One region of the Caulobacter sp. GW821-FHT05F04 genome, then DNA from elsewhere that is predicted to be linked to it. Evidence: riboswitches for the same ligand, from Rfam matches in the RefSeq annotation. Region 1 holds a riboswitch; each other region holds the start of a gene.
What was found. A riboswitch is a leader RNA that binds a small molecule or an ion and turns the genes downstream of it on or off. The one in region 1 is predicted to bind glycine.
Positions count from the first base shown of each region.

Region 2: it holds a riboswitch for glycine, as region 1 does, so the genes downstream of both, gcvT (glycine cleavage system aminomethyltransferase GcvT) here and AC07R7_RS11245 (TonB-dependent receptor domain-containing protein) in region 1, are expected to answer to the same signal.
Region 3: it holds a riboswitch for glycine, as region 1 does, so the genes downstream of both, AC07R7_RS04760 (TonB-dependent receptor) here and AC07R7_RS11245 (TonB-dependent receptor domain-containing protein) in region 1, are expected to answer to the same signal.

Region 1 is NZ_JBWKSF010000003.1:528,765-536,116, forward strand. It holds gene AC07R7_RS11230 (sensor histidine kinase) at 1-776, opposite strand, end outside; gene AC07R7_RS11235 (response regulator transcription factor) at 773-1,441, opposite strand; gene AC07R7_RS11240 (ABC transporter substrate-binding protein) at 1,530-2,561, shown strand; glycine riboswitch at 2,827-2,915, shown strand; glycine riboswitch at 2,919-3,010, shown strand; gene AC07R7_RS11245 (TonB-dependent receptor domain-containing protein) at 3,141-5,855, shown strand; gene AC07R7_RS11250 (S9 family peptidase) at 5,940-7,352, shown strand, end outside.
Region 2 is NZ_JBWKSF010000002.1:157,165-164,516, forward strand. It holds gene argS (arginine--tRNA ligase) at 1-370, shown strand, start outside; gene AC07R7_RS05250 (zinc-dependent metalloprotease) at 453-2,951, shown strand; glycine riboswitch at 3,000-3,090, shown strand; gene gcvT (glycine cleavage system aminomethyltransferase GcvT) at 3,255-4,367, shown strand; gene gcvH (glycine cleavage system protein GcvH) at 4,383-4,748, shown strand; gene gcvPA (aminomethyl-transferring glycine dehydrogenase subunit GcvPA) at 4,819-6,165, shown strand; gene gcvPB (aminomethyl-transferring glycine dehydrogenase subunit GcvPB) at 6,162-7,352, shown strand, end outside.
Region 3 is NZ_JBWKSF010000002.1:76,341-83,692, reverse strand. It holds gene AC07R7_RS04780 (murein hydrolase activator EnvC family protein) at 1-158, shown strand, start outside; gene AC07R7_RS04775 (S41 family peptidase) at 273-1,664, shown strand; partial or broken gene AC07R7_RS04770 (hypothetical protein) at 1,755-1,887, opposite strand; gene AC07R7_RS04765 (dipeptidase) at 1,902-3,122, opposite strand; gene AC07R7_RS04760 (TonB-dependent receptor) at 3,180-5,570, opposite strand; glycine riboswitch at 5,854-5,968, opposite strand; gene AC07R7_RS04755 (divergent polysaccharide deacetylase family protein) at 6,260-7,352, shown strand, end outside.

The DNA.
Region 1 (7,352 bases):
GGCGTGCGCAACTGATGGGAGGCGTCGGCCGAGAAGCGCTCCAGCGCGCGGGTGAAGCGCTCCAGGCTGCTCATCAGGTGGTTGAAGGCTTCGACGGCCGGCGACAGTTCGGCGGGCGTGTCGGCGGCGTCGATCGGCGCGAGGTCCGGGCGCGAGGCCTGGGCGCGGCGCTTCAGATCGGCCGTCAGGCGGCGCAGCGGCGCCAGGCCCCAGCCGACGGCCGGCACGACCAGAGCCGCGGCCACGGCGACCAGCAGCACAGGCAGGCCGATCAGCGTCGAAAGCAGCTCGCGCACGCTGGCGCGACGGGAGTCGAGGCTTTGGGCCACCGCCACCACGACGGGCTCGCGCACGCCGGGCACCATCACCGTCGACTGGGCGATACGCACCTCATAGCCGCGCATCTTCGCGTAGCTGAAACTGGTCTCGTTCGGCGCGGGCGCGGGTAGGAGAGGGAGGTCATCGTAGCCGGTGACCAGGCGCGAACCCTGGCGCACCGCGTAGAACACCGCGTCGCGCTCCGGACTGTCCAGCAGGGCCAGGGACCAGGGCGGCAGGGCCACCTGGGCCTGACCGTCCCGCACGCCGATCTGGGCGACGATCGAGGTCACGGATCCGGCCAGCAGCCGGTCGGAAGACTTCTCCACGACCGCGCGGGCGGCCAGGGCGCCGGCCAGGGCGAGCGCCGCGCCCAGCAGGGCCAGGGGGACGACCTGCGCCAGCAGCAGGCGCCCGACCAGGCTGGGACGGCCGCCCTTCCAAGGCCTGGCCTTCATGGGTCGATCCGGTAGCCCACGCCCCGCAGCGTACTCAGGCGCGGGCCGTCCGGCGCCAGCTTGCGTCGCAGTCGGCCGACATGGACGTCCAGGGCGTTGGGCGAGGGGGCCTGTTCGTCGGGAAACACGTCGGCGGCCAGGCGGTCGCGCTCGACGACCCGGCCGGGACGCGCGGCCAGGGCCTTCAGCACGGCCCACTCGCGCGGGCGCAGGTCCAGCCGCCGCTCGCCGATCCAGGCCGCGCCGGCCTCCCAGTCGCAGACCAGGGCGCCGACATGGGCCGTCCGGGTGGCGTAGCCGCCCTTGCGCCGCGCCACCGCCCGCACCCGGGCCACCAGCTCGAACGGGTCGAACGGCTTGAGCACATAGTCGTCCGCGCCCATGTCCAGGCCGGCGATGCGATCGCGCACCGCGTCGCGCGCGGTCAACATGACGATCGGGGTCAGCACGCCCTCGCGGCGCAGCCGGCCCAGGATCTCGAAGCCGTCGATGTCGGGCAGGCCGATGTCCAGGACGACGGCGTCGAAGTCGGCCCCATGCGCCAGGGCCAGGGCCAGGGCGGCCTCGCCGGTTTCGGCGCAGACGGGCTCGTGCCCTTCGCTCTCCAGCGTCGCGGTCAGGGAGCGACGCAGAGGCGGATCATCCTCGACAACCAGTATCTTCATCGGGGATGTAGGAACCGAACACGCAGGGGAGATCATCATCCGACGCCGATTGTCTCATCAGGTCAAGAGACGCGGGGCGCTAGCGATCGTGGCGGCGCTGGCCCTGGCGGCCGCGCTGGCCGGCTGCGCGCCGAAGTCGATCGGACAGGCGACCAGCGGCTGGGATATTCGCGCCGCGGAGCGCGAAGGCGAGCTCGTCGTCTATCTCAACACCGATGTCCACCAGGTGATTGGCGAGGGCTTCCGCGAGCGCTTTCCCAAGATCAAGGTCCGCTTCGTCGAGTTGGCCGCCAAACCGATGCAGGCGCGCCTTATCGCCGAGACGGACGCGGGCGCGCCGGTCGCCGACGTGGCCTGGAGTTCGTCGATGGACATCCAGGTCAAGCTGATCAACGACGGCTACGCCCAGACCTATCGCAGTCCGGAGGCCAAGGGCCTGCCGGCCTGGGCCGTCTGGCGCGACCAGGGCTTCGGCGTGACGGCCGAGCCGATCGTCTTCGCCTACAACAGGAAGGCGCTGAAGGAGTCGGAGGTGCCGCGCAGCCACGCCGAGTTGCTGGCGGCCCTGCGCGCCGACCCCGAACGCTGGCGCGGCAAGATCGCCATGTACGACCCCGAAAAGAGTGGGGTCGGGTTCATGTACCTGTCGAGCGACCTGCAGGCCTATCCGGACGCCTGGGCGTTGTATGACGCGTTGGCCAAATCGGAGCCGGGCCTGTTCGTCCCGGGCGCGCCGCTGCTGACCAGCCTGTCGGGCGCGCACGATCTGGCCTACGACATGAACGGCTTCTACGCCGACTGGTGGGCGCGCCATCGCAACGCCGACATCGGCTATGTCGTGCCCAGCGACTATCACCTGTCGCTCTCGCGCGTGGCCTTCATCACCCGTTCGGCGCCGCATCCGAAGGCGGCCCGGCTGTTTCTGGACTATCTGATGTCGGACGAAGGGCAGAGGCGACTGGCCCAGGCCAGGTTGACGCCGATCCGTCCCGCCGGCGGCGCGCCGGCGCTGGGCGCGGCCGGCCGGCCGATCCGTGTCGGTCCCGCCCTACTGGCCAATTTCGACCAGGGGCGGCGCGCCGAATTGCTGGCGCGCTGGAAAGCCGCCCGCGACCGTTGATGTTGCCTAAATATAGATCAAAATCTGCCTGAAAAATCATCATTTTCGGACAGTTTCACGAAAGCTTGGCGGTTTTTGCCGCTGTGTTCGATGAGCCCAAGCTGTCACCGACCTGTCACCTTCGCGGATCGCGCGGCGACGGACGAACGCGCGTCGTGCCCACCGGTTGAGCTCAGGGGGATTCCTTTCGTCCTCATCGCGCGCCGGGCAACATTGTACCGGATTTCGACGCTTTGACGCGATGGGGCGAGCCGGTCGTACTGGCCTGGCTCTCGCGGAAGAGATCGGGTCAGCCCGACGCCGAAGGCGCAACCGCCCCGGAAACGCTCAGGCAACAGGGACCGCAGAGCACGAGGACGCTGGAAAGCAGGACCGCTCCACAAGTGAGCGGCCTCGCCGAAGGAGCAAGGGCGCGACCGCGTCTGAATCTCTCAGGCCAAGGGACAGCGGGGGCAGAGGAACCGCCTGGCGGAGTCCGGGAAGGCGCACGTCTTTCCGAGCGCCGCGACCGACGCGACCGAACAAGCGGGCGCGCGGGAGAGAGCGACTGTCGACTGCTGAAACATAGGGGATCTTACCTTGACTCTTTCACGCCAAACTCGCCGGGGACTGCTGCTGGGTTGCAGCCTGGTTCCCGCCGTCCTGGCCCTGCACGGCGCCGCCTTCGCCCAGGACGCCGCCCAGGGCGCCGCCAAGACCGACGACACCAGCGTCGGTGAGATCATCGTCACGGCCTCGCGCATCGACCGCGCCGGCTTCGAGGCGCCCACCCCGACGGTGCGGGTCACCGCCCAGGACCTGAGCGTCGGCGCCCGTCCGAACATCGCCGCGGCCCTGAACGACCTGCCGCAGTTCCGCGCCACGACCTCGGCCCAGACCACCGGCACCAACACGGGCGCGGGCAACGCCCCGGTCGACTTGCGCGGCCTCGGCATCAGCCGCACCCTGGTGCTGCTGGATGGCCGCCGCTTCTCGGGCGACAATGACCTGAACCTGATCCCTAGCGTCCTGACCAAGGGCGTCGACGTCGTGACCGGCGGCGCTTCGGCCGCCTGGGGCTCCGGCGCCGTGGCCGGCGTGGTCAACATCAGCATCGACCGCACGTTCACCGGCCTGAAGCTGGGCGTGGAGGCGGGCGAGTCCTCGTACCATGACGCCAAGCAGGTCCGCCTCGAGGCGGCGGCGGGCAAGAGCTTCGCCGACGGCCGCGGCCACTTCGTGATCGGCGGCGAGTACATCGACAATGACGGGGTCATCCCGAAGAACAGCCGGCCGAACATCGGCCGCTGGGCCACGGTGTCGAACGGCGCGGGCCGCTTCATCCTGGCCCCCAACGTCGGCTTCTCGAACGCGGCCTACGGCGGCCTGATCATGTCGGGCGTGCTGAAGGGCCAGGCCTTCAATCCCGACGGTAGCCTGCGCACCTTCAACGCCGGCACGGTGATCGGCACCAACTCGGTCGGCGGCGAAGGCCCTTCGAACGACGACCTCTCGCCCCTCGTCACGCCGCAGAAGCGCTACGCCGCCATGGCCAGCGTCACCTACGACCTGACCGACAAGATCAAGATGACGGCCGAGCTGCGCCGCTCACGGATGTGGAACAACTACATCTGGTTCGGGGACCACAACCGCGGCAACCTGACGATCAAGTCGGACAACGCCTATCTGCCGACGGCGGTGAAGTCGGCCCTGGCGGCGGCGGGACAGACCTCGTTCACCATGGGCCGCTTCAACACCGAGGCCTATCCGACGATCGACTTCGAGCGCGTCTCGACCCAGGGGACTATCGCGTTCGACGGCGCGTTCGGCGACGGCTGGCGCTGGAGCGCCTACTACAGCCACGGCGAGAACGAGAACAATATCGACACCCCTGGGTTCTTCCTGACCCAGAACTACGCCAACGCCGTCGACTCGGTGATCAGCCCGACCACCGGCCAGCCGATCTGCCGGGTCGCCCTGACCAACGCCTCGACCAACTGCGTGCCGATCAACCTGTTCGGCCAGGGCGCGCCCTCGAAGGCGGCGCTGGACTATGTGACCGGTACGCCCAGCCAGCGCGAGACCAGCAAGCTGGACGTCGGCGGCTTCAGCTTGCGCGGCGAGCCCTTCAGCCTGCCTGCCGGCCCGGTCTCGGTCGCCGTCGGCGCGGAGGCCCGCAAGGAGTCGGTCAATCGCACGGTCGGCGCCCTGGACGCGGCCAAGGCCTTCACCACCTTCAGCTTCTCGGCCATGGCCGGCGACTACAGCGTCAAGGAGGCCTTCGCCGAAGTGCTGGTGCCAGTCGTCCGCGACGTGCCCGTCTTCAACAAACTTGAAATCAACGCCGCCGCGCGCGTCTCCGACTACAACACCACCGGCTCGATCTGGTCGTGGAAGCTGGGCGCCACCAACGAGTTCTTCCCGGGCTTCCGGGGACGGATCACCAAGTCGCGCGACATCCGCTCGGCCAACCTGAACGAACTCTTCACCACCAGCACGACCGGCTACAACACCATCGTCGACCCGAAGACCAATTCCAGCGTCTACGTGCTGACCAATGGCGGCGGCAATGCGAACCTGACGCCCGAGACGGCCAAGACCTTCACGACCGGCTTCGTCTATTCGCCGCCGGCCCTGCCGGGCTTCAACATCTCGGTCGACTATTTCGACATCGACATCGACAACGTGATCACCACGGTCTCGGCGCAGGACATCGTCACGCGTTGCGCCAACGGCAATGCCGACATGTGTTCGCGGGTCACCCGCGACGCCACCGGCGGGATCTCGCGGATCGTCTCTACCTATGTCAACCTGGCCAACTACAAGACCGACGGCGTCGACGCCGAGATCTCGTACGCGACCAATCTCGACCGCCTGATCCCCGACGCGCCCGGCCGCATCCGCGCCCGCTGGCTGATGACCTGGGTCAACAGCCTGACCACCAACGACGGCGTCAGCAAGATCGAGTACGTCAAGTCGCAAGGCTATTCGTTCGGCCTGGGCACGCCCAAGAGCCGGATGACCGCGGCGCTCGACTGGTCGGGCAAGGTGTTCAGCGCCAACCTGCGGGCGCGCTACATCTCGCCGGGCACGTACAACCGAACGGTCGACCTCGTGAACGGCCACATCAAGGCCTACACCTATGTCGACCTGGGCGTTCAGGCGAAGCTGCCCGAGGTCATGGGCCATGAGGTCGAGCTCTACGCCAACGCGACCAATCTCTTCGACAAGGACCCGCCCGTCTCGTCGCTGTACTCGCCCTACTACGACGTGATCGGTCGCTATGTGACCGTCGGCGCGCGGATGCGTTTCTAAGCCCGCCCGACATCGCGCCGCCGGTTGCTTCCCCTAGCTCCCCCCGCCGGCGGCGCTCCCCCTTTCTTCAGAGGCATTCTCCAGATGATCTCTCGTCAAGCCTTGGCGCTGGCCCTTTTGGCCGCCGCCGTCGCGACTCCGCTGGCCACGCCTTTGGCGGCCCAGACCGTCGCGCCGCCCGCCGCCATCGTCGTCGATGGCGCGCCGGCCATTCCGCAAGAGCTGGTCGCGGCCGCCGCGCCGTATCTGCAGGCGCGCCACGCCAACTTCCTGGGCTGGAACGCCGCCGACCGCTCGATGCTGATCAAGACCCGCTTCGGCGGCTCCGATCAGGTCCACGTCGTGGCCAAGCCCGAGGGCGACCGCCGCCAGATCAGCTTCGAGAACGAGCCGATCCTGGCCGCCGCCCTGTCGCCCAAGGGCGGGACGCTGGTGATCCAGAAGGACAAGGGCGGCGACGAGTTCTACCAGCTCTACGTGCTGGAGGCCGGCCGTCCGCGCCTGATCACCGACGGCAAGAGCCGCAACTGGTTCGGGGCCTGGTCGCCGGACGGCAAGCGGGTCGGCTACGCCTCGTCGCGCCGCAACGGCGCGGACATGGACCTCTATGTCGTCGATCCGAAGGACCCCAAGACCGACCGCCTGGTCGCCCAGGTCACCGGCGGCGGCTGGAACATCGCCGACTTCTCGGCGGACGGCGCCAAGGCGCTCGTGCTGAACCGCATGTCGGTCAACGAGGCCATGGTCTACGAACTGGACCTGGCCAGCGGCAAGATGAAGCCCCTGACCGATCCCAAGGCCAAGGTCTCGTACGTCGATCCGAAGTACGCCCGCGACGGCTCGGTCTGGCTGACCTCGAGCAAGGACTCGGACTTCCAGCGCCTGGGCAAGCTGGACGGCAAGGGCGGCTTTGTCCCGGTCTCCAAGGAACCGCGCTGGGACGTCAGCGACTTCGCCGTCTCGCCGGACGGTTCGTTCGCGGTCTACGCCATCAACGAGGCCGGCGTGTCGCGCGTGCGGGTGCTGGATCTGGCCACCGGCGTCGTGCGCCCGGTGACGGGCCTGCCGGCCGGCGTGATCCCCTACAGCATCGGCGCGGCGATCGATATCGCCCCGTGGGGCGAGATCGGTCTCAGCATGGCCTCGGCCAAGGTGCCGGGCGACGCCTTCTCGATCGACCCCAAGACCCTGGCCGTCACTCAGTGGACGCACAGCGAGACCGGCGGCCTGGATCCCAGCCTGAACGTCGAGCCCAAGCTGGTCGAGGTGGCCAGCTTCGACGGCGAGAAGGTCTCGGGCTTCCTCTATCAGCCCGACCCGGCCAAGTTCCCCGGCAAGCGTCCGCTGATCGTCGACATCCACGGCGGTCCGGAAGGCCAGACCCGTCCCGACTTCCTGGGTGGGAACAACTATCTTCTGAACGAGCTGGGCATCGCGCTGTTCTTCCCGAACGTGCGCGGCTCGACCGGCTATGGCGCGCGGTTCGTCAATCTCGAC
Region 2 (7,352 bases), on a different contig from region 1:
GGGCAAGACCGGTCCGTACCTGCTGTACCAGTCGGTGCGTATCAAGAGCGTGCTGCGCCGCGCCGCCGAGGCCGGCGCCGTCGCCGGTCGCATCGTGATCCGCGAGCCTGCCGAACGGGACCTGGCCATGCTGCTGGACGCCTTCGAGGGCGCCCTTCAGGAGGCCTATGACAAGAAAGCCCCCAACTTCGTGGCCGAGCATGCCTACAAGCTGGCTCAGTCGTTCTCGAAGTTCTACGCGGCCTGCCCGATCGTCAGCGCCGACACCGAGGAACTGCGCGCCTCGCGCCTGAGCCTGGCCGAGACCACCCTGCGCCAATTGGTGCTGGCCCTCGACCTGCTCGGCATCGAAGCGCCGGAACGGATGTAGGGTTCGAGCCCCTCGCGGCGGTTGCAATCGCCGCGAGGGCGCACGACAGTCCCGGCCGCACTTGCGTGTGTCGGGAGGGGTTATGAACAAGTCCGTGGTCGCCATGTTGATGGCGAGCGCCTGCGTCAGCGCGATCGCCGCGCCGGCCTTCGCCGAGAAGGCCAAGCCCAAAACCGACAAGTACGCCGACGCCACCGCCGGCCTCGAACGCAAGGACGGCCTCCTGCCGGTGTTCGTCGACAAGAAGGACGGCAAGATCCTGGTGCTGCTGCCCAAGCCGGGCGCGGACGGGATCGCGGGGCGCTATATCTACCAGACCTATCTGCGGTCGGGTCTGGGCTCGAACCCGACGGGTCTGGACCGCTCGGCGCCGGGCGACACCCAGATCATCGCCTTCCACCGCGTGGGCGGCAAGGTCATCGCCCAGTTCGAGAACTGGGGCTTCTCGGCCGCGCGGGGTTCGGTCGACGAGCAGAAGGCGGTGGCCGACTCGTTCCCGGTCTCCAGCGTCTGGTCGAACGCCATCGAGGCTGAAAGTCCGGACGGGGGCCTTCTGGTCGATGTGACCAGCTTCCTCACCCGTGACGCCCAGGGCGTCGCCAAGACGCTGAAGCGCGGCAAGCAGGGCGACTTCCGTCTGAACGACGGCCTGTCCTACGCCGACACCGGCGCGGTGAACGTCTTCCCGCTGAACGTCGAGCTGGAGGCGGTCGAGACCTTTGTCGGCGACGATCCGGGTTCGGAGGTTCGCGGCATCGTCCCCGACCCGCGCAACGTGACCCTGGCCCTGCACCACTCGTTCGTGGCCCTGCCCGAGCCGGGCTATCAGCCGCGCCAGAACGATCCGCGCGTGGGCGTGATCGACCACACCGTGGCCGACTATTCCGCGCCGCTGGGCGAGCCGCTGGTCTATCGGCTGGTCCATCGCTTCCGGCTGGAGAAGACCGATCCGACCGCCGCCCGCTCGCCGGTCAAGAAGCCGATCGTGTTCTATGTCGACCGCGCGGCGCCCGAGCCGGTGCGCTCGGCGCTGATCGAGGGCGGCCGCTGGTGGAACCAGGCCTTCGAGGCCGCCGGTTTCATCGACGCCTTCAAGGTCGAGCTGCTGCCCGAGGGCGTCAGCCCGCTGGACGCTCGCTACAGCGTCGTCAACTGGGTGCACCGCCAGACGCGCGGCTGGTCGTATGGCCACGCGGTGGTCGACCCGCGCACGGGGGAGATCATTAAGGGCGACGTGCTGCTGGGCTCGCAGCGCGTCCGCCAGGACCGGCTGATCTTCGAGGGACTGGAAGGCGCGGCGGCCACTGGCAAGGGCGGCCCCAACGATCCGATCGAGATCTCGCTGGCCCGCATCCGCCAGCTGTCGCCGCACGAGATCGGCCACTCGATCGGCCTGCAGCACAACTTCGCCGCCAGCACCTATGGCGACCGCGCCTCGGTGATGGACTATCCGGCCCCGAGGATCGCCATCAAGGGCGGCCAGCTGGACTTCTCCGACGCCTATGGGCGCGGGATCGGCGCCTGGGACAAGTTCGTGATCGACTGGCTGTATGGCGTCGCCCCGGCCGGCGTCGACGAGAAGGCCTGGCTGAAGGCCAAGGCCGACAAGAGCCAGGCCGACGGCCTGCGCTATGTCTCCGACGACGATGCGCGCGGGCAGGACACGCCGCATCCGGTCGGCGCGGTCTGGGACAACGGTTCCGACCCCGTCGTCGAGCTCGACCATCTGATGGCCGTGCGCAAGATCGCGCTGGACCGTTTCGGCCTGGCCAACCTGCCCAAGGGCGGGTCGGTGGCCGATCTGCGCCGCGTGATCGTGCCGATCTACATCTTCCATCGCTATCAGGTCGACGCGACGGCCAAGCTGGTCGGCGGCGTCGACTTCACCTACGCCGCCGAGGGCGATGGCCGGGAGGCCAGCAAGATCGTTCCGCCCGCCCGCCAGGCCGCCGCCATCGACGCGCTGCTGAGGACGCTGGCGCCCGCCGCGCTGGACCTCTCCGACAAGACCCTGGATGTCCTGACCTCGGGCCAGTCGCAGGGCGCCGACAAGGCCAATGATGTCGAGACCTTCGGCCAGGGGCCGGTCTTCGACCTCCCCGCGACCGCCGACGTCGCCGCCGACCTCGTCTGGGGCGACCTGTTCGCGCCGGCGCGCCTGAACCGTCTCATGGAGGCCAAGCGCCGCGATCCGGCCCAGCCGGGTGTCGAGGGGCTGTTGGACAAGGCCCTGGCCTTCGCCGCCTTCGATGGCAAGGCGACGGGCCGCCAAGCCGAGCTGGCGCGTCGCGTCCGCCAGAGGATGGTGGTCAACCTGGCCAACGCCTTGGGCGACAAGGACCTGTCCCCGACCGCGGCCACCGTGATCCGCGCGCGTCTGGCCGACTGGGGCAAGGGCCTCAAGGCCGTGACCGCAAGCGACGCCGCCGACCGCGCCCAGGCTCGCGCCCTGGCTGGTGTCGTCACCGATGAAAGCGGCGACCGCCTGGCCGGGCTGATCGAGGAAGGCAAGGCCAAGGTCGTCATCCCGCCCGGCCCGCCGATCGGCGAGGACGACTGGTTTGGGGGCATCGGCCTCTGACGTGGCAGGCCGTGCTTGACTCGCACGGCCGCCTCCCGCATCACCCCGAAGACCCTCGCGGGAGACATCGGGATTCGCTCCCGAGGCCGAAGGCGCAACCGCCCCGGAAACGCTCAGGCAAAAGGACCGCGCGGGTTTAGGAACGCTGGAAAGAGGCCTCCCGAAAGGGCGGCTCGCCGAAGGAGCAAGGCCAAACCCGTCCGGCAGAGGGGCGAGGCCGGAATCTCTCAGGTCCAAGGGACAGCGGGGGCGACTTGCCGGCGGACGCCGGTCCCGTCGCCGACCCCGCTTGGAGCCTGTCCAGTGTCCGATCAAGACCTCAAGAAGACCCCGTTGTACGAGGCCCACGTGGCGCTTGGCGCGCGCATGGTGCCGTTCGCCGGCTACTCGATGCCGGTGCAGTACAAGGACGGGGTGCTGAAGGAGCACCTCTGGACCCGCGAGCACGCCGGCCTGTTCGACGTCTCGCACATGGGCCAGGCGCGCCTGCGCGGTAAGAACCCGGCCAAGAGCTTCGAGAAGGTGGTCTCGGCCGACTACCAGGGCCTGAAGGCCGGCAAGCAACGCTATGGCGTGCTGCTGAACGCCGAGGGCGGGATCATCGACGACCTGATGACGGCGCGCCCCGACAACGACGGCCTGTTCGTGGTGGTCAATGGCGCCTGTAAGGACAACGACTACAAGATCATCGCCGAGGCCCTGGCCGGCGAGGCCACGGTGACCCGCCTGGAGGACCGCGCGCTGCTGGCGCTGCAAGGTCCGCAGGCCGCCGCCGTCCTGGCCGCTCATGTTCCGGAAGCCGCCGGCATGGTGTTCATGGACACGCTGGCCCTGACCGCCTTCGGCGTCGACGCGATCATCTCTCGCTCGGGCTATACGGGCGAGGACGGCTACGAGATCTCGGTCCCGGCCGACGCCGCCGAGCGCATCTGGAACACCCTGCTGGCCGACGAGCGCGTCAAGCCGATCGGCCTGGGCGCGCGCGACAGCCTGCGCCTGGAAGCGGGCCTGCCGCTGTACGGCCATGACCTGGACGAGACGGTCTCGCCAATCGAGGCCGGTCTGAACTTCGCGGTCGGCAAGTCGCGCCGCGAGGCTGGCGACTATCTGGGCGCGGCCCGGATCGCCAAGGAACTGGCCGGCGAGCTGTCGCGCGTCCGCGTCAATCTGAAGGTGCTGGAAGGCGCGCCGGCCCGCGAAGGCGCCGAGATCGCCGACGAAGCGGGCAATGTCATCGGCAAGGTGACCAGCGGCGGCTTCGCCCCCAGCCTGGGCTTCCCCATCGCCATCGGTTTCGCCCCGCCGGCCTATGCGGCCGTGGGGACGAAGCTCAAGGTCATCGTTCGTGGAAAGGCCGCCGCCGCTGAAGTGGTCGCCACCCCGTTCGTCGCCAACCGTTACGTCCGCAAACTCTAATCAAGGGCCCAGGCAATGCGTTTCACCAAAGATCATGAATGGGTCATCGTCCAGGGCGACGTGGCCACCGTCGGGATCACCGCCTACGCCGCCGAGCAGCTGGGCGACGTGGTGTTCGTCGAGACGCCCGAGGCCGGCAAGGTCGTCAAGCAGGGCGAGCAACTGGCCGTCGTCGAAAGCGTCAAGGCCGCCTCCGACGTCTACGCCCCGGTGTCGGGCGAGGTCGTCGAAGGCAATGCCGAGCTGGGCGATGCGCCGGAAACCGTCAACGCCCTGCCGGAAAGCGGCGGCTGGTTCGCCAAGATCAAGCTGAGCAACCCGGCCGAGGTCGACGCCCTGATGGACCGCGACGCGTACGAAGCGTTCCTGAGCACGCTCTAGCTCCACCGCCGTAGACACCCCCCATCCCCGCCCCTTCCCCCATTGAGGGGGAAGGGAGAAGGACCGAAAGATGCGTTACCTCCCCCTGACCCCCGAAGACCGCGTCGAGATGCTCGGCGCGATCGGCGTCAAGTCGATCGACGACCTGTTCATCGACGTGCCGGCCTCGGCCCAGCGTTCCGGAACCGTCGACCTGCCGCTGCACGCCGGCGAGATCGAGGTCGAGCGCGAGATGGCCGGCCTGGCTCGTCGCAACCGCTCGGCGGGGGAGGGACCGTTCTTCTGCGGGGCCGGCGCCTATCGCCACCACGTGCCCGCCACGGTCGACCACATCATCCAGCGGTCGGAATTCCTGACCAGCTACACGCCCTATCAGCCGGAAATCGCCCAGGGCACGTTGCAGGTGCTGTTCGAATTCCAGAGCCAGGTCGCGGCCCTGACCGGCATGGAGGTGGCCAACGCTTCGCTCTATGACGGTTCGACCGGCGCGGCCGAGGCGGTGATGATGGCCCAGCGCGTCACCCGCCGGAACAAGGCGGTGATGTCGGGCGGTGTCCATCCGCACTATGTCGAGACCATCGAGACCCTGGCCCACGCGGCCGGCGTCATGACTCAGGCGATGGCTCCGGCCATCGACGCCGAGGACGCCGTGATCGCCGCCATCGACGCCGACACCGCCTGCGTCGTCGTCCAGACCCCGAACGTGTTCGGCACGGTCACCGACGTGACCCGGATCGCCGAGGCCGTCCAGGCGGCCGGCGCGCTGCTGATCGTGGTGACCACCGAGGCGGTCTCGTATGGCCTGCTGAAGTCGCCCGGCGAGATGGGCGCCGACATCGCCGTGGCCGAGGGCCAGTCGATCGGCAACGGCCTGAACTTCGGCGGCCCCTATGTCGGCCTCTTCGCCTGCAAGGAGAAGTTCGTCCGCCAGATGCCGGGCCGCCTGTGCGGCGAGACCGTCGACGCCGATGGCAAGCGCGGTTTCGTTCTGACCCTGTCGACCCGCGAGCAACATATCCGCCGCGACAAGGCCACTTCGAACATCTGCACCAACAGCGGTCTCTGCGCCCTGGCCTTCTCGATCCACATGAGCCTGCTGGGCGAGACTGGCCTGCGCCAGCTTGCCGCCCTGAACCACCAGAAGGCGGTCGCCCTGCGCGACGCCCTGAAGGCCGTGCCGGGCGTCGAGATTCTGACCCCGCGCTTTTTCAACGAGTTCGCGATCAAGCTGCCGAAGGATGCGGCCGAGGTCGTCGAGACCCTGGCCGGCCATGGCGTCATCGCCGGCGTGCCGTTCTCGCGCCTCGACGCGGACGCGGGCCTGAACGACGTGCTGCTGGTCGCGGCCACCGAGACCACGCTCGATATCGACATCCCCTTCTTCGCCAAGATCCTCACCAAGGCGGTGGCCCAATGAGCATGAACAACGTCGGCCGCCCCACGCGTCCCGAAACCGCGAACGACGCCGCCACCGGCCACGAGACCCTGACCGGCGGTCGTGGTCTCCTTCAGGACGAGGCCCTGATCTTCGAACTGGACGGCTGGAACAAGACCGGCGTCGACCTGCCGGAAGCCGCCGCCCCGTCGAGCGACCTGGCCGGCCTGCTGCGCGCCGAGCCCATCGGCCTGCCGGGCCTGTCGGAGCCCGAAGCCGTCCGCCACTACGTGCGCCTTTCCCAGAAGAACCATGCCATCGACCTGGCGCTGTATCCGCTGGGCTCGTGCACGATGAAGCACAACCCGCGCCTGAACGAGAAGATGGCGCGGCTGCCGGGCTTCTCGGACATTCACCCGCTGCAGCCGCAGTCGACCGTGCAGGGCGCCCTGCAGCTGATGGACCGTCTGGCCCACTGGCTGAAGACCCTGACCGGCATGCCGGCCGTGGCCCTGACGCCGAAGGCCGGCGCCCACGGCGAGATGTGCGGCATGCTGGCCATCCGCGCGGCCCACGAAGCCAACGGTCAGGGCCACCGCAAGACGGTGCTGGCTCCGACCAGCGCCCACGGCACCAACCCGGCCACGGCGGCCTTCGTCGGCTACACTGTCGTCGAGATCGCCCAGACGGAAGACGGCCGGGTGGACATGGCGGACCTGGAGTCCAAGCTCGGCGACCACGTCGCGGCGATCATGGTCACCAACCCCAATACCTGCGGCCTGTTCGAGCGCGACGTCGTCGAGATCGCCCGGCTGACCCACGCGGCCGGAGCCTACTTCTATTGCGACGGCGCTAATTTCAACGCCATCGTCGGCCGGGTTCGTCCTGGCGACCTGGGCGTCGACGCCATGCACATCAACCTGCACAAGACCTTCTCGACGCCCCACGGCGGCGGCGGTCCGGGCGCTGGTCCTGTGGTGCTGTCGGAGGCTTTGGCGCCCTTCGCGCCGACGCCCTGGCTGGTCCACGGCCACGACGGCTTCACCCTGGTCGAGCACGCCGGCGAAGAGGGGGCCAAGACCGCCCTTGGCCGCATGAGCGCCTTCCACGGCCAGATGGGCATGTATGTCCGCGCCTACGCCTACATGCTCAGCCACGGGGCCGACGGCCTGCGGCAGGTGGCCGAGGACGCCGTTCTCAACGCCAACTACATCAAGGCCCGCCTGAAG
Region 3 (7,352 bases), on a different contig from region 1:
ACCAGATAACGGCCTCACCCGGACAATCTGTCGCGGTCGGCGCCCCCATCGGGAAGATGCCGGATCATGTATCTTCCGAGCCGGAACTCTATCTGGAGGTCCGGGAGAACGGCGCGCCGGCCGATCCGGAGCGTTGGCTCAAACAGGAGTCGCGGTAGACGGCTTTTTCAGTAATGGTGGCCGTAATTATACCTCCGGCCTCTGACAGTGGTTGGGTGGGGCTAAATTCGGTTGCGACGCCGCGCGTCGCGTAGGGAGCCTTCCGGGCCTTAATGCGCAAGTACCTGCTCATCGGCGTTTCCGCCTTCGTCCTCGGCGCGGGGGCCATGGCTTATGTCAGTCCCATCGCCCAGGCCAACAACGCGCCTAAGACCAAGACCTACAAGATGCTTGAGCTGTTCGGCGACGTGCTGGGCACGGTCGAGGACCAGTACGTCACCGAGGTCGACGACAAGAAGCTGATCGAAGCGGCCCTGGACGGCATGCTGACCAGCCTCGACCCGCACTCGGGCTATCTGGCGCCCGACGCCTACGAGGACATGCAGGACACCACCCGCGGCGAATACGGGGGCCTGGGCCTGGAAGTGACCAGCGAGGACGGCGTCGTGAAGGTGATCTCGCCGATGGACGGCACTCCGGCCGCCCGCGCCGGCGTCCAGGCCGGTGACTACATCACCGCCGTCAACGGCCAGAGCGTGCTGGGCCTGACCGTCAACGAGGCGGTCAAGCAGATGCGCGGCCAGCCCGGCGAAGGCGTCACCCTGACCATCGCCCGCGACAAGACCGATCCGTTCGACGTCAAGCTGGTCCGCGAGGTGATCAAACCCAAGGCCGCCATCGCCCGCATGGAAGGCGACTACGGCTACGTCCGCCTGCCCGGTTTCAACGAGAAGGCCACCGACGCCCTGGTCGCCTCGATCAATGATCTGAAGGCCAAGAACCCGAAGATGAAGGGCCTGATCCTCGACCTCCGGAACAATCCGGGCGGCCTGCTGGACCAGGCGGTCGGCGTGGCCGACGTGTTCCTGGACGGCGGCGAGGTGGTCAGCCAGCGCGGCCGCGATCCGCGCAACATCCAGCGCTACAATGCTCGTCCCGGCGACCTGCTGAACGGCATGAAGATGGTCGTGCTGATCAACCAGGGCTCGGCCTCGGCCGCTGAGATCGTCGCCGGCGCCCTGCAGGATCGCCACCGCGCTGAACTGGTCGGCCTGACCAGCTTCGGCAAGGGTTCGGTGCAGACCGTGATCCCGCTGCGCGGCGGGGCCGACGGCGCCCTGAAGCTGACCACGGCCAAGTACTTCACGCCGTCGGGCCGCTCGATCCAGAAGACCGGCATCGCCCCGGACCTCGAGGTCGCCCAGACCCGCGACCAGGCCCAGGACATCGCCAACCGCGTCTGGTTCAGCGAGGCCAGCTTCAAGAACGCGCTGAACGCCGACGAGGGCAAGAGCCGCGTGGGCGTCCACACCCCGGCCGAAGCCCCGCCGACCGCCTTCGACGACAAGAAGGGCGACTTCCAGCTGCAGCGCGCCATCGCCGTGCTGAACGCCGGCGGCGTCGCCAATACGCCGAAGCTGCCCAAGCCGGCGGCCAAGGTCGCCGAGGTCACCGCCAAGGCGGCCGCCGCGGCGAGCGGCAAGCCGGTCAGCGAGAACAAATAGGCCTTCGCCTTCCTCGATCCGATCAGCGCCGCTCCGGGAAACCGGGGCGGCGCTTTTCGTTCGGGACAAAGCCTCGGGTCTTCAACAAATTCAAAGCCAAAAATCCTTGTCATCCCGGAAGCCTCGAAGAGGCTGTCCGGGACCCAGCGGCCGGCGCACTGCCAGTGGCCCCTGGGTCCCGGCTCTCCGCTTCGCTGCGGCCGGGATGACAAGCTGTTGAGCGGCTAGAGCACGACTTTAAGCCGCCTTGGCCGCCTCGGCCGCGCGCAGCAGCCGCAGGACGTTGCCGCCCCAGATCTTGGCCAAGTCGTCGCGGGTGTAACCCTCGGCCAGCAGGCGCTCGCTGATCTTCCAGTAGTCCGAGGCGTCGTTCAGACCGGTCACCCCGCCGCCGCCGTCGAAGTCGATGCCGATCCCGACGTGGTCGACGCCGGCCACCTTCAGCGCGTGGTTCAGGTGGTTCATGAAGTCCTCGAAGGTCGCCTTCGGGACGGGGTACTTGGCGTCGATCGCCTTCATCTCGGCCATGAAGCCCGCGCGTTCGGCCTCGGTCATCTTGGCCCGCGCGCCCGCCTTGGCCCGTAGCGCCGCCATGGCCGCGTCGCGCTCGGCGTTCTTGGGCGTCTCGATCAGGTAGCTGGAATAGGCGTCGACCTGGATGACGCCGCCGCTAGCCGCCAGGGCCTTGATGCGGGCGTCGTCGACATTGCGCGGATGGTTGAACACCGCCTTGCAGCCCGAGTGGGTCAGGATCACCGGCGTCTTGGACAGGGCGATCAGCTGATCCAGCACCTCGTCGGACGAGTGCGAACCGTCCAGCACCACGCCCAGGCGGTTGGCCTCGGCGACGAACTGTTTGCCCAGCGGCGACAGGCCATGCCACTCGGGCGTGTCGGTCGAGCTGTCGGCCATGTCGTTGTTCTTGAAGTGGGCCAGGCCCGAGATCCGCACGCCCAGCGCGTAGAAGGTCGACAGCAGGGTGACGTCGCCATCCATCGGATAGCTGTTCTCGACGCTGACGAAGACCACGCGCTTACCCTGGGCGGCGATGCGCTCGGCGTCGTCGGCCTTCAGGGCCAGGGCGAACTTGTCGCCGTGCTTGGCGACCATTTCGCGGATCTCGACGCCGCGGATGATCGCCGCGTCGCGGGCGGCGCGCGTGGCCTCGGGCGTGCGCGGTCCCTGGTTGGTGAAGATGGCGAAGAAGCCGCCGTCCAGCCCGCCCTCGACCATGCGCGGATAGTCGATCTGCGAGCCGTCCTTGTCGGCGGAATGGCGATCGAGAATGTCCCAGCCCGGCCGGCCGAAATTGGCGGGGGTGTCCAGGTGGGTGTCGAGGGTCAGCAGGCCCTCGTGCAGCTTGCGCGCGGCGGCCGGATCGGCGGCCCAGGCCGTCATGGGCGCGGCGCCGGCGACCAGGGCCAGGGCGGCGGTCGTGGCGAGGAGGAAACGGGTCATGAGTACGCTCGAAAAGGGTCCGGCCGGCCTTTGCAGAGGCCGACCGGAGGGCGGGGACTAGAAGTCGGCGGAGATCGTGAACTGGATCGTGCGCGGCGGGGCCGGACGGAAGCTGGCCGGCGTGTTCACCGTGGTGTTGATCGTGCCCAGATAGTCCTTGTCGAACAGGTTATCGATGTTGACCCGCGCCTTGACCTGGCTGAACGGCCCGGCCGCGAAGCCGTCGCCGATGTCGATATAGGCGTTGACGATGGTGTAGCCGCCGACCTTCTCGCTGTTGACGAAGTTGGTGAAGCGGCTCTCCAGGTGGCGGGCCGAGACGTTCATCAGCAGGCCATCGAACGGCTCCAGCGTCACGCCGCCCTGGAACACCCAGTCGGGGAAGTCCGGCACCTTCTTGCCGGCGACGGCCAGGGTGGCCGGCGCGGCCGTGGTGCTGGCGCGGTAGTTCAGGACGTCGTCCTGGAACTTGGCGTCGTTGTACGAGACGTTGGCGTTGAAATAGGCCTTGCCGGCGAAGATCTCCGGCTTCCACTGGCCGCTGAACTCGACGCCCTTGGCCTTCACCGCCCCGACGTTCTGGTAGAAGGTCTCGGTCGTGCCGCCGCCGCCGGGCACCAGCGAGGCGAAGGCCTGCAGGCGGTTCTTGAACTCGGTCTGGTAGGCCACGATCGAGGCGTTGAACGTCTTGTGGTTGGCGCGGTAGCCCAGCTCCCAGTTGGTCGAGGTCTCGGGATCGGGGCCGGCGACGGTCGGGCTGGCGGCCGAGAAGATGTCGTCGGCGCCGCGCGGCAGGGCCATGTTCTCGGAGTACGAGGCGAAGATCTGGTCGCGGCCGGTCACGCTGTAGACCGCGCCGACCTGGGGCAGGAAGCTGTCCTTCCAGTTGTCCTTCAGGATCGGGTGGCGGCCGTTGATGTAGTCCAACGGATTGCGATAGCCGGCGATCTTGTAGTCGATGTCGGTGGCCTTGAAGCCCAGCTCCAGCTTCAGCTTGGCGTCCAGCAGGGTGACGGTGTCCTTGACGAAGAACTGCTTGGTCTCGCGCAGCGACTTGTAGTCGCGCTGGGCGTGGACCCGCTCGTTGAACAGCGGCTTGCCGTCGGGATTGCCGTTCTCGACGTTGTAGCGGTTCTGGGTGCGGTGATAGTCGTCGTTCTCCAGCCAGAGGCCGGCCTCGATCTTGTTGAAGCCGAGGCGCCAGGCGACCTTGGCGGTGACGCCCTTGCGGATGCCGTCGATGCCGGAGAGGCCGTACTGGATGCCGCGCGGGGCGACGATGCCGGCCACCTTGCCGACCTCGGCGTCATAGCTGGACTTAGAGGTCGAATAGGCCTCGGGCGAGACGCCGTAGCCGCCCTTGTCCTCGTAATAGGCCGTGGTGGTCAGGTCGAAGTTGTCGGTGATCGGCGTGTTCAGCGTCAGGCCGTACAGGTGGTCCTTCCGCTTGTTGACCGCGAACTTGTAGTACTGGGCGTAGTTGGCGTTGGAGTACGGCACCCCCGCCACGGCTTCCGGCAAGCTGCCCGTCGGGATCGACAGCGGCGTGCCGAACGGAACCGAGGTGGGCACCGCGCCCAGATAGGCGAAATAGCGCCCCTGGCGGCCGAACACGTCGCCCGCCGTTCCGGCGTACTGAGCCTTGGTGATCGACGGGCTGTCATAGTCGAAATAATCGTTGTGGACGGTCTGGAAGCTGATGTCGCCGCCGTTGGGCAGGTCGTACTGCAGCTTGCCCTCGTAGTGCTTGCGATCGATCGTGCCCGGGCCGCGCCACAGGTCGCCCTTGATCCAAGAACCGCTGACATAGCCCGACAGCGGACCCACCTTGCCGGATTCCAGGCGCAGGAAGGTGCGGCGCAGGTCGTCGCTGCCGAAGGTCTGGCTGATCGCGCCGCCCATCTCCTCCGACGGGGCCTGGGTGAAGTAGTCGACGATGGGTCCCAGCGAGGCATAGCTGGGCAGGGCGACGTCGCCGGCCCCGGCCGAAGCGGTCACCCGCAGCAGGTTCTCGTTGTCGACATAGCGATAGATCGGGCTGCCGCCGAACTGGTCGCTGCGGCCCATCGGGATGCCGTCCAGCAGGAAGCCGATCTGCTGGAAGTTGAAGGCCCGCACCGAGACCGAATTGCCGAACTCGTACATGCCCAGGGCGTCGTTGGCCTGGACGTTGAAGCCCGGCAGGCTCTCCAGCATCTTCAGGCCGGTGATCCCCGCCGGCGCGGACAACAGAGCCTCGCGGGTGATCGAAACGGTGGCCGTGGCGTGGTCGGTGCCGATGGCGACGCTGGCTTCCGACAGGCGCTTTCCGGTCACCACGACGGTTTCCAGTTCGGCCGCCTTGTCGGCTTCCTGGGCCAGGACCGGCGTGGCGCTTCCCAGAACCGAGGCGGCGAGCAGCAGCGCCCTAAGACGAACGGCGGCGTGTGCAGGTATGCGAGTGGTCATGACTATCCCCGATCATTTTGACCAGGGCAACGTCATCAACGCCTCATCGCAGGTAAACTAAGAATTTCTCGGATCGCATCCACATAATCACAAAGTGGAAACGTTACGCATCCATGTTCGATTTATGAACACTTTGAATATATTCATATTATATATCTAACAGATATCTCACGAAAGTCGTGCACGACGATCGCGTTCATTGCATTTGGCTATATCGATATGGAAATACCTAGATCTGCATTGGCGCACGCGTGGGTCTGAGCGGGCCGGGACGGCTCGCCTTCGCACCCCCGCTGTCCTTGGGCCTGAGAGATTCAGCGCCCCGCCTCCGATGGACGGGCGGTCGCCTTGCTCCTTCGGCGAGGGCGTTACGCGCCCTGCTTTCCAGCGTTCAACATCTCGCGCGGTCCTTCTGCTTGAGCGTTTCCGGGGCGGTTTCGCCTTCAGCGCCGGGCCGGGGCCCGATCTCTCCCGCGAGAGGACTCCAGGGAAGGAGCCGGGGCCGCGCCCGTCAACCGATCAGACCGCCCGTGACCGCACTCAGCGTTCAACGCCTGCGGCGATTGCAGAAAACGCCAATTTCAGCGGCGCCCGCGTCGCCGCGCCGCGGCCAGAAGGTCATCAGAACGCCATACGGCCATACCTCGTTAACCATATATTCGAAGCTTGCCCGCTAGCCTTAAGAGGTCATGGCCGTATCCTTTTCGCGTAAGCCCGCCTATGCCGCCGCCGCGCCCGCTCCGGGCGGGTCCGGCGACCTGCGCGCCAAGCTGATGGCCGCGGTCAGCAATCCCTTCATCGGCGCCAGCGGCGCGGCCTGCCTGTTCCTGGCCTCGCTGGCGACGCTGGTTCTGATCACCAGCGACCCGCACGCCGGCTCGCCGGTGATTCGCCTGGAGCTGACCAAGATCGGCGCCACCAAGAACGCGCCGGAGGGCTGGCGCGAGGGCTTGGGCGGCGAGGATCCGCACGGGGCCGAACTGGCGCCCGGCCAGTTGGACCTGTCGGCCAATCCCTTCGCCCCGGTGAAGCCCGAAGAGGGCAAGGCGCCGGCCGCCGAGGGCCTGCAGAACCTGCCGCCGATCCAGCAGGGCCCGGGCCTGGCCCAGGCCCCGATCGCCGGCCTGACCGCGCCGGGCCCCGGCGGCGGCCCTCTGCCGATCATCGGCGCCGACGGCCGCACCGCGGCCGAGGCCTATGCTCGCCCCTTCACGCCCAACGGCCGCCCCAAGGTGTCGATGGTCATCGGAGGGCTCGGCCTCAACGCCCAGACCACCCGCGCGGCGATCGAGACCCTGCCGGGCGAGATCACCCTGTCCTTCGCGCCCTATGCCGAGGGCCTGCAGGGCTGGATCGACCTGGCCCGCGCCCATGGCCACGAGGTGCTGCTCGAGACCCCGATGGAGCCGGCCGACTATCCGGCCAACGATCCGGGTCCCTACACCCTGATCGCCGCCAACAGGCCCGAAGACACCGTGCGCAAGCTGGAATGGCTGATGTCGCGCGCCACCGGCTATTTCGGCCTGTCGAACTATCTGGGCGCCCGCTTCGTCGACAACGACCAGGCGATGGCCACCTTCAACGGCGTGCTCAAGTCGCGGGGCCTGGCCTTCGTCGACGACGGCCTGGCCGCCCGCCGCGCCGGCCCGATCCCGCGCGCCTCGGCCGACCGCGTGATCGACGACGAGCTCTCGGCCGGCGCCATCGACACTCAGCTCAAGGCCCTTGAGACCGGCGCGGCCGGTCGCGGACAGGCGCTGGGCTCGGGCTTCGCCTATCCGG